Thalassobaculum sp. OXR-137: one gene and its partner. The protein of the gene in region 2 binds, or shares a complex with, the protein of the main gene of each other region. Links are inferred from orthologs where the notes say so. Each region holds a gene or a part of one and is shown on either strand. Other genes may lie near its edges.

Evidence for each region.
Region 1: the proteins of T8K17_RS20440 (region 2) and dnaN are in contact, whole or in part, in a solved structure (PDB 1OK7), measured with the Escherichia coli proteins. The link is inferred for Thalassobaculum sp. OXR-137 from one-to-one orthologs.

Annotation. Positions count from the first base shown.
Region 1 is NZ_CP139715.1:901,116-905,142, forward strand. The notes cover bases 1,162-4,027. They hold dnaN (DNA polymerase III subunit beta), read right to left. Parts: upstream 3,223-4,027; coding sequence 2,101-3,222; downstream 1,162-2,100. Other genes in these bases: recF (DNA replication/repair protein RecF), read right to left, coding at 1,162-2,104; dnaA (chromosomal replication initiator protein DnaA), read right to left, coding at 3,416-4,027. Outside these bases: gyrB (DNA topoisomerase (ATP-hydrolyzing) subunit B), read right to left, coding at 1-897; more of recF, read right to left, coding at 911-1,161. UniProt on the Escherichia coli protein: Confers DNA tethering and processivity to DNA polymerases and other proteins. Acts as a clamp, forming a ring around DNA (a reaction catalyzed by the clamp-loading complex) which diffuses in an ATP-independent manner freely and bidirectionally along dsDNA.
Region 2 is NZ_CP139715.1:4,387,459-4,392,754, reverse strand. The notes cover bases 2,324-5,296. They hold T8K17_RS20440 (DNA polymerase IV), read right to left. Parts: upstream 4,481-5,296; coding sequence 3,167-4,480; downstream 2,324-3,166. Other genes in these bases: T8K17_RS20435 (ROK family protein), read right to left, coding at 4,488-5,296; T8K17_RS20445 (EipB family protein), read left to right, coding at 2,324-3,147. Also shown: rnd (ribonuclease D), read right to left, coding at 1-128; T8K17_RS20455 (SPOR domain-containing protein), read left to right, coding at 335-1,246; T8K17_RS20450 (GGDEF domain-containing protein), read right to left, coding at 1,354-2,079; more of T8K17_RS20445, read left to right, coding at 2,290-2,323. UniProt on the Escherichia coli protein: Poorly processive, error-prone DNA polymerase involved in translesion repair and untargeted mutagenesis. Copies undamaged DNA at stalled replication forks, which arise in vivo from mismatched or misaligned primer ends.

The DNA.
Region 1 (4,027 bases), 3.5 Mb from region 2 along the record:
CAGGGCGGCGCGGAATCCGGCTAGGTGGGTGCCGCCGTCGCGCTGCGGGATGTTGTTGGTAAAGCAGAGCATCGTCTCGTGATAGGAGTCGGTCCACTCCATCGCGATCTCGACCGTGATGCCGTCCTTCTCGCCGATGGCGGAGATGGTCGGGTGCAGGGCGGTGCGCGAGCGGTCCAGATACTCGGCGAAGGCCTTCAGACCGCCCTCGTAGAACAGGTCGGTGGTCTTCGGCTCGCCGCTGCGCTCGTCGGTCAGCAGGATGCGCACCCCGGAATTCAGGAAGGCCAGCTCGCGCAGCCGGTGCTCCAGGGTCGGATAGTCGAACTCGACCATGGTGAAGGTGCCGGACGAGGGCTTGAAGGTGACCTCGGTGCCGGTCTTGCCGCCGGACGGACCGACCTCCACCAGATCCGCCTCGGCATCGCCGTGGCGGAACCGCATAAAGTGCTCCTTGCCCTCGCGCCAGACCCGCAGTTCCAGCCACTCGGACAGCGCGTTCACCACGGAGACGCCCACGCCGTGCAAACCGCCGGAAACCTTGTAGGAGTTCTGATCGAACTTACCGCCGGCATGGAGCTGGGTCATGATGACCTGCGCCGCCGAGACCCCCTCCTCGGAGTGGATCTGCACCGGGATGCCGCGCCCATTGTCGCGCACGGTGACCGAGCCGTCGCCGTTCAGGATCACCTGGACCGCGTCGCAATAGCCGGCCAGGGCTTCGTCGATGGCGTTGTCGACCACCTCGTAGACCATGTGATGCAGGCCCGACCCGTCATCGGTGTCGCCGATATACATGCCCGGGCGCTTGCGCACCGCATCGAGGCCGCGCAGAACCTTGATGGACTCCGCACCGTAGTCGTCGTTCTCGATGTTCTTATTGGCGTCGTCAGCCATGGGGGGACTCCGGTTAGGACACGACGTCGGCCGGCCGGACCTTGCCGTCGGCGACGTCGAACAAGCGCGCGCGATCGGCGATCGGCGCGAAGGTGGAAACATCGGTGCCGGTCAGCCACGCCTGACCGCCGAGGTCGAACACGGCCTCGAACAGGGCGGCGCGGCGGCGGTCGTCCAGATGGGCGGCGACCTCGTCCAGCAGCAGGATCGGCGCGGCGTACTCGTCGATCGCCTGCAGCCGCGCATGGGCGAGCACGATGCCGACCAGCAGCGCCTTCTGCTCCCCGGTGGAGCATTGGGCGGCCGGCATGGCCTTGCCCACATGGGTGACCGCCAGATCGGTGCGGTGCGGCCCTTCGGCCTCCTGCGGCCCGAACCGGGCGGCGGCCAGGGTCGCACGCAGCCGGTCCTCGACCTCCAGGGCCGGGGTCCCGATCAGCCAGCGGTCGATCTCGCCGTCCAGCGCCAGCTCGGCGGCCGGGAACGGCTCCCGCGTGGCGGCGCAAATCCGGTTGAGCCGGGCGACCAGGGCGGCGCGGGCGGCGGCGATCGCCACGCCGGTCTCGGCCAGGGTCTCCTCCAGGGCGGCGTACCAGGCCGCTTCGCGCCGTCCGTCCCGGATCAGTCGGTTGCGCTCGCGCCAGGCGTGTTCGTAGCCGCTCACCCGTCCGGCATGCTCGCCGTCGAAGGCGTAGACCAGCCGGTCGAGGAAGCGCCGGCGACCCGACGCGCTCTCGGTGAACAGCCGGTCCATGGCCGGGGTCAGCCAGGAAATCGTGAGATGGTCGCCCAGGGCCGACTGGCTGCGCGCCGGCGCGCCGTCGATGCGCACGAGGCGGCGCTCGCCCTCGACGCCGGCGTCGCGGCCGGTGCCGATCCGCGTCTCGCCCAGCTTGCCCTCGACCGCTGCCGAGACCGCCCAGGGGCCGGCATCGCCGACCCGGTCGATCTCCGACAGCTTCGCCCGGCGCATGCCGCGGCCGGGGCTGAGGAAGGAGACCGCCTCCAGCAGGTTGGTCTTGCCCGAGCCGTTGGCGCCGGTCAGCACCGCCACGGGGCGGTCGACCTCGAGCGACGTCGCGGCGTGGTTGCGGAACCGGGTCAGGCTGAGCTTGTTCACGGCAAGCCGCAGCGGCGCTCTCACGGTGGAGGCGGCACCGCTGTGTTCGCTGAGAATGGGACCCTCGACCGACACGCGCCCCGTCACACCCTCATCGGCATCAGGACGTAGAGGGCGCCGTCGTCCGCCTCGTCCGTGACGATGGTCGGTGAGGCCGCGTCGGCCATCTGGAACACCGCCTTGCCGCCGTCGTCGACCTGGTCGGCGATGTCCAGCAAGTAGCGGGAATTGAAACCGATTTCCATGGAGGCGGCACCGTACTCGACGTCCATCTCCTCGGTCGCCTGGGCATTGTCCGGGCTGTTGGCCGACAGGGTCAGGGTGCCGTTGGCGACCGCGAGCTTCACCGAGCGCGACTTTTCCGTGGAGATGGTCGCCACGCGGTCCACCGCCCTTTTGAACGACTTGCAATCGACCCGCATGATCTTGTCGTTGCCGGCCGGGATCACCCGCTCGTAATCCGGGAAGGTACCGTCGATCAGCTTGGTGGTCATCACGGTGTCGGCGAAGGCGAAGCGTAGCTTGTTCTCGCTGAGGCCGATCTGCACGTCGCCATCGGTCTCGTCGATCAGCTTGCGGATCTCGGTCACCGCCTTGCGCGGCACGATCACCGAGGGCATGCCCGCGGCACCCTCCGGCAGCGGCATCTGCACCCGGGCCAGCCGGTGGCCGTCGGTCGCCACCGCGCGCAGCACCGCCATGCCGTTGGCCTGGGTCTCGTGCAGGTAGATGCCGTTCAGGTAGTAGCGCGTCTCCTCGGTGGAGATCGCGAAGCGGGTACGGTCGATCAGCGTCTTCGCATCGGCGGCGGAGAGCACGAAATTGGTGGTCAGCTCGTCGCCGGACAGGGCCGGGAACTCCTCCACCGGCAGGGTCGGCAGCGAGAAGTTGGAGCGGCCGGCCCGGATCGCCATGCGGCCGCTGTCGCCGGCGACGGTCAGCTCGACCTCCGAGCCGTCCTGCAGCTTGCGGGCGATCTCGTAGAGGGTCAGCGCCGGCACCGTGGCGGAGCCCGGCTGGTCGACGGAACAGGCCACGCTCTCGACCACGTCCATGTCCATGTCGGTCGCGGTCAGGGACACCCGCCCTTCCTTCGCCTGCAACAGGACGTTGGCCAGGATGGGAATGGTATTCCGGCGCTCGACGACGCTCTGAACATGGGCCAGCGGCTTCAGGAGGGCCGCCCGGTCAATGGTGATCTTCATGTGCTCGCTCGAACTGGATTGACGCCTGACGGACCGGCGCATCGCGATCGGCGGAACCACCGAGTCCGGCGGAATCCGACCGCCCGCGACCCGGCGAATCGAAAGTCAGAGTTTATAGCACGAAACGCTTGTGCACAGGGAGTTTTTCACCGTCCGGCGAGGCGGTTTCCGCCACCGCCGGACGGCAAGGGACTCACCCCTCCAGCATCCGCCGCAGCAGGTCCACATCGGCGTCGAAATGACGGTCCGTGGCCCGCAGCTCGTCGACCTTCTTGACGGCGTGCATGACCGTCGTGTGGTCGCGGCCGCCGAACTTGCGGCCGATCTCCGGCAGGGAGCGCTGGGTGAGATGCTTCGACAGGTACATGGCGATCTGCCGCGGCCGGGCGATCGCCCGGGCCCGGCGGGCCGAGTACATGTCGGAGATCCGCATGTTGTAGTGCGACGCGACCTGGCGCTGGATCTCCTCGATCGTCACCCGGCGGTCGTTGGCCTTCAGCAGGTCGGACAGGACCTCCTGCACCATCTCCAGGGTGATCGCCCGGCCGACCAGGGTCGAATGGGCCACCACGCGGTTCAGCGCGCCTTCCAGCTCGCGGACGTTGGAGCTGATCTTGTGCGACAGGAACTCCATGACCTTCGGCGGAATGTCCGCGTCCACCCGCTCGACCTTGGACTGCAGGATGCCCAGGCGCAGCTCGTAGTCGGTGGGGTGGATGTCGGCCACCAGACCCCAGCCCAGGCGGGAGCGCAGCCGCTCCTCCAGCCCGTCCAGATTGGTCGGGCTCTTGTCGGCGGAGATCAC
Region 2 (5,296 bases):
TGCACCAGGCAGAGTCGGGAGTAGTAGGTCTTGTCGCGCAGAAATTCGGTGTCGATCGCAACGTAAGGCTCGTCCGCGATTCGCTGGCAAACGGCGGCGAGGGTTTCCGTGTCCGTGACGAGTGTCATGGCCGGTGGTAATACACGAGCCTTCCGGCGGCGCAAGAGTGCGCGGGATCCGGCGCCGAATCAGCACCGCGTTCGGACGCCGTTTCGACCCTTCGAGAGGAGGGCGCGATTCACAAACAATTTGACATAAACTACGACTGTTGCGCCGGTCGCTGCGATAAGTGAAGATTCGCACATTAAGCGCCTGGTGGGACGGGGGAAATCTCATGAAACGTATGATCGCGGTCGCCGCGATGCCATTGATTCTCGGCGGATGTCTGCCGATTCCGGTGACGATCGCGTCGACGGCGATCTCCGGCATCAGCTACATGCAGACCGGCAAATTTTCCGCCGATCACGTCCTTTCCGCCTTCGCCGAGCAGGATTGCGAGCTGACGCGGCCGCTCACCGGCGAGGCCATGTGCCAGGCGCTCGACCCCGAAAGTGCCGCCGCCGGCGAACGCGTGGTCGTCGCCGCCTATCCCGGCGACCGCGACAGCGGCAGCTTCCGCTCCAACAACGATCCGGAAATCAGCCTCGGCGCGATGAAGGTCGAGGACCGCGAGGAGCCGGTCCTGGTGGCGGCCGCGCTGTCTTTCTCCCCGCCGTTCCGCGCTCCGATCGAGACCCCGGGTCTCGTCTCCACCGACAAGCCGGTTCTGGCGGCCCCGAAGGCGATGGCCGGCGCGATGCCGCCGGTGCCGATCGCCCGCCCGGTGCTGGTCGCCCGCAGCATCGAGACCCCGGTCGCGGCCACCCTGGTTAGCACCGTATCGGTTTCGGCGCCGATCGAGCCCTGGACCCCGCCCGCCAACTACGTCCGTGGCCATCGGAGCGAGCGGGCGATGCCCGTCGCCGCGACGACCCAGGCTCCCGCCGGCGAGCAGCGTTATGTGGTGATCGGCTCCGTTCGCGACACCGGCCGGGCCGTGAGTCTGGCCGAGCGGTTTGCCGACAGGAATGCGGAGATTCGACCGGTCGATGTGGACGGTCAGATCTGGCATCGCGTCCTGGTCGGTCCCTACGGGCTGCGCGACGCGCAGCAGGCCAAGGCGGATCTGGGCATCGTCGACGGCCATCAGCCCTGGATCATCCGGCTCGCCCCGCGCGGCGAGGGCGATCAGGTGGCGATGCGCTGAGACGCCTCCGCGTCGACCTGGAGAGATTTCGGATCTGGCAAGGGCGGCTCTCGGCAGCCCTTTTCCGTTTTTCGCCGGCGGCCTGGTTCCGGGCCTCGGTCCCGGTCTCAGGCGCGGCGCTCGGCCTTGCGCCGGTACATGATCTCATCGGCGCGGTTCAGCACTTCGGCCGGCCGGTCCTGCGGCCGAAAGCTGACCGCGCCGACACTGGCGGAGACCGGCAGAACCAGCTCCCCCCAGCTCAGTCTCGTTGCATTCAGGCGCTTCTCCAGGCGCTTCGCCCGGGCCAGCCCGTCCGCGGCGTCCAGATCCGGCATCAGCACCGCGAACTCGTCGCCGCCCAGGCGGGAGACGGTATCGCTGGCCCGCACGTCGCGGGTCAGGACGCCGGCCACCAGCCGCAGCAGCTCGTCGCCGGCGGCATGGCCGTAGGTGTCGTTGACCGCCTTGAAGCGGTCCAGATCGATCATCAGCACAACGCCGCCGCCATTGTCTTCGCTGTCCTGGCTGTGGCGCTTCTGCTGGGCCATGGATTTGCGGAGCTGCATGTCGAAGCCGCGGCGGTTCATGACACCGGTCAGCTCGTCGGTGACCGAGAGATTTTCCAGCTCCGCGATGCGGGCCTGTTGACGCTCGATGCGCTTCTGCGCCTCGGTCATGGCTACGAGGGCCAGTTTCAGGGCGGCCGTCGTTTCCGACGGGCTCAGCTCCTCGGCATCGTTGGCCGGGTCCAGCGCGCCATTGAAACGGGCGAGCATACCCGCCACTTCGGCGTACATGCGGGCACTCGGTCCATCCAGCGGCGCGGTCATCAGGCTCGGATCGTGTGACATGGGTCACCTCACACATTGGTTACCCCATGCCATGCATCCGCCGTGCCACATGCGGCGTTTCTGTCAGTCGCGTAAGGTCATGAAAGCCTTTACTAATTTCTGGAAGGGCGCCGGGGAGATCCTGCATTGGGAAAAACTTGCCGATGCGGACGGACGGACAGGGGCCATTTTTCCGCCCTGTTCGCCATGTCATAGTCGGCGGAGAGTATGATGAAGGAGTGGCTTATGTTGGACCGAGCCCGCGCCGCGGCTGTTCTTGCGGTTGCCGTGTTGGGCGTTTCGGCGCTCGCACCCCACGCGACGGCGGGTCCCGCGACTGCCGTTCCGACGGCGGCCGTCGAGATCCTGCCGCACCGTGCGCTGTATAAGGTGACGCTCGACAAGGCGTCGTCCTCCTCCTCGATCGTCGACGTGCAGGGCCGCATGGGCTTCGAATGGCGTGACGCCTGCGACGGCTGGGCCGTCGAGCAGCGCTACGCCATGGAGTTCTCGCGGGCGGACGGCGACGGCTCGGTGATTCAGTCGACCTATTCGACCTGGGAATCCAAGGACGGCGACGTGTACCGCTTCTTCGTGAAGCGCGACCGGGGCGGCGGCGAGGAACGGATCGAGGGCAAGGCGGTGATGCCGCTGCCCCTGGGCTCCGGTCCGGGCAAGGTTACCTTCGCCGAGCCGGAGCAGCAGGAGCTTAAGCTGCCCAAGGACACCCTGTTCCCGACCGAGCACACGATCCGGATGATCCAGGCGGCGACCTCCGGCAAACGGTTCCTGCGGGCGCCGGTGTTCGACGGCGGCGAGCCTGAGGCGCCGTCGCTGATCTCCGCCGTGCTGGGCAAGGGTCGGACCGACAAACTGCCGTCGATCAAGGCCGAAGCCGCGCAGGGTGTCTACTATCCGTCGCGGCTGGCCTGGTTCGGTCCGGACAGCGAAGGATCCGAGCCGGATTTCGAGATGAGCATCGACGTCCTGGCCAACGGGATCGCCCGCTCGATCCTGGTGCATTACTCGGATTTTTCGGTCCGCATGAGCCTGGAAGAGGTCGAGGCGCTGCCGCCACCGGCCTGCTGACCGGCCGGACCTCCGAGCCTCAGAACTCCTCGCCCTCCGGCATCTTGTCGGAGGGTTGCTGACGGATTTTCTGCGCCTTCAGGCCGATGCCCTTGGTGATGGCCGCGGTGCCCAGCTTGGCGCGAACCGCGTCCATGGCGCTCTCCACCTTGCGCCGGGTCTCGAAACCCGGATCTGCCAGGTCGGCCGGATCGGCCAGCCGTTCGCCTTCAAGCTCGCTCACCCCCACGCCAATGAGCCGGAACCGCCGCCCGTCCGCCTGCTTGGCGAGCAGCGCGTCGGCCGTGCGGTAGATGCGGTCGGCCATCTGGGTCGGCGCCATCAGGTGCTGTTGCCGGGTCAGGATCTTGAAATCGGTCGTCTTCAGCTTGAGGGTGACCACGCCGCCGGCGATCGCCTTGCGCTTCAGCCGTCCCGACACTTCCTCGCTCAGCCGCCAGAGATAGGGCCGCAGCACCTCCACGTCGGAGATGTCGGTGTCGAAGGTGGTCTCGTTGGAGACGCTCTTCACCACCGACCCGGGCTCGATCCGGCGGTCGTCGCGGCCGTGGGAGAAGCGGGCGAGCCGCTGGCCTATGCTGCCGTAGCGGCGCATAAGCTCGGTTTCCTCGAAGGGCTGCAGATCGCCGATGGTGCGGATGCCGTCGGCGATCAGCTTGCGCTGCAGGGTCTTGCCCACGCCCCACAGGATGGACACCGACTGCTCGGCAAGAAAGCCGACGGCCTCGGTCCGGCCGATCACGTGAAAGCCGCGCGGCTTGTCCAGGTCGGAGGCGACCTTGGCGAGGAACTTGTTGTAGCTGAGGCCTATGGAGACGGTGACGTGGATGGTGTCCTCCACCCGCTTGGCCAGACGGGCAAGGGTTTCGGCCGGCGGCGCGCGGTGCAGGCGTTCGGTGCCGCTCAGGTCCATGAACGCCTCGTCGATCGACAGCGGTTCGACCTGCGGGGTGATGGCCCGCATCATCTCGCGGATTTCGCCGCCGACCGCCGCATATTTCTTCATGTCGGGCTTGATGACCACCGCATGGGGACAGGCGTCCAGCGCCTTGAACATTGGCATGGCCGAGCGGACGCCGTAGATCCGCGCCACGTAGCAGGCGGCGGAGACCACGCCCCGGTGCCGGCCGCCGACGATCACCGGCTTGTCGTGCAGGGACGGGTCGTCGCGCTTCTCGACGCTGGCGTAGAAGGCGTCGCAGTCCAGATGGGCGATGCTCAGCGTGCGCAGCTCCGGATGCGACAGAACCCGAGGCGAGCCGCAGGCGGGGCAGCGCCCCGGCGTGCCGGGGCTCCACACGAAGCATTCCCGGCACAGGGTCTCGACCGCCATGGCGGGGTCACTCCGCTCCGTGCAGGAAGGTGGCGGCGGCACGTCCCTGCCGCTCCGGCGGCCAGAGCCAGGCGGCGCCACGCACGCCGCTGCTGTCGCCATGGAGCGGCGGCACGATGCGGGTGTCGAGCCGGTCGGTGAAGACATGGGCCGGCAGGAGCTGCGGCAGGCGGGTGTAGAGCATCTCCACCCGGGAGAGGCCGCCGCCGAGGACGATGACGTCCGGATCCAGGATGTTGATGACGCCGGCGAGCCCGCGCGCCAGGCGGTCGGCGTAGCGTTCCATATAGGCGGCGGCCGTCGGGTCCCCGGCCTCGGCCGCCTCGGCGATCTGCGCGGCGGTGAGCGCCGGTCCGCCGGACTCCGCATAGCGCGCAGCCATGCCGGGGCCGGAGAGGAACGTCTCCACGCAGCCCCGGCGGTCGCAGTAGCAGGCCGGCCCCGGCCGCTCGTCGTCCTGCGGGGCGGGCAGGGGATTGTGGCCCCATTCGCCGGTGACCCCCATTGGGCCGTCGATCGCCTGCCCGTCGATCACCAGGCCGCCGCCGACCCCCGTGCCCAGAATCACGCCGAAGACGATGCCGGCGCCCCGCGCCGCGCCGTCCACCGCCTCCGAGACGGCGAAGCAGTTCGCGTCGTTCTGCACCCGCACCGGGCGATCCAGGCTCTCCGACAGGTCGCGATCGAGGGGCTTGCCGTTCAGCCAGGTGGAATTGGCATTCTTCACCACGCCGCTGGCCCGCGACAGGGAGCCGGGAATGCCGACTCCGACGCTGCCCTGGAGCCCGAGCTCCGATTCCAGGGAGCGAACCAGAT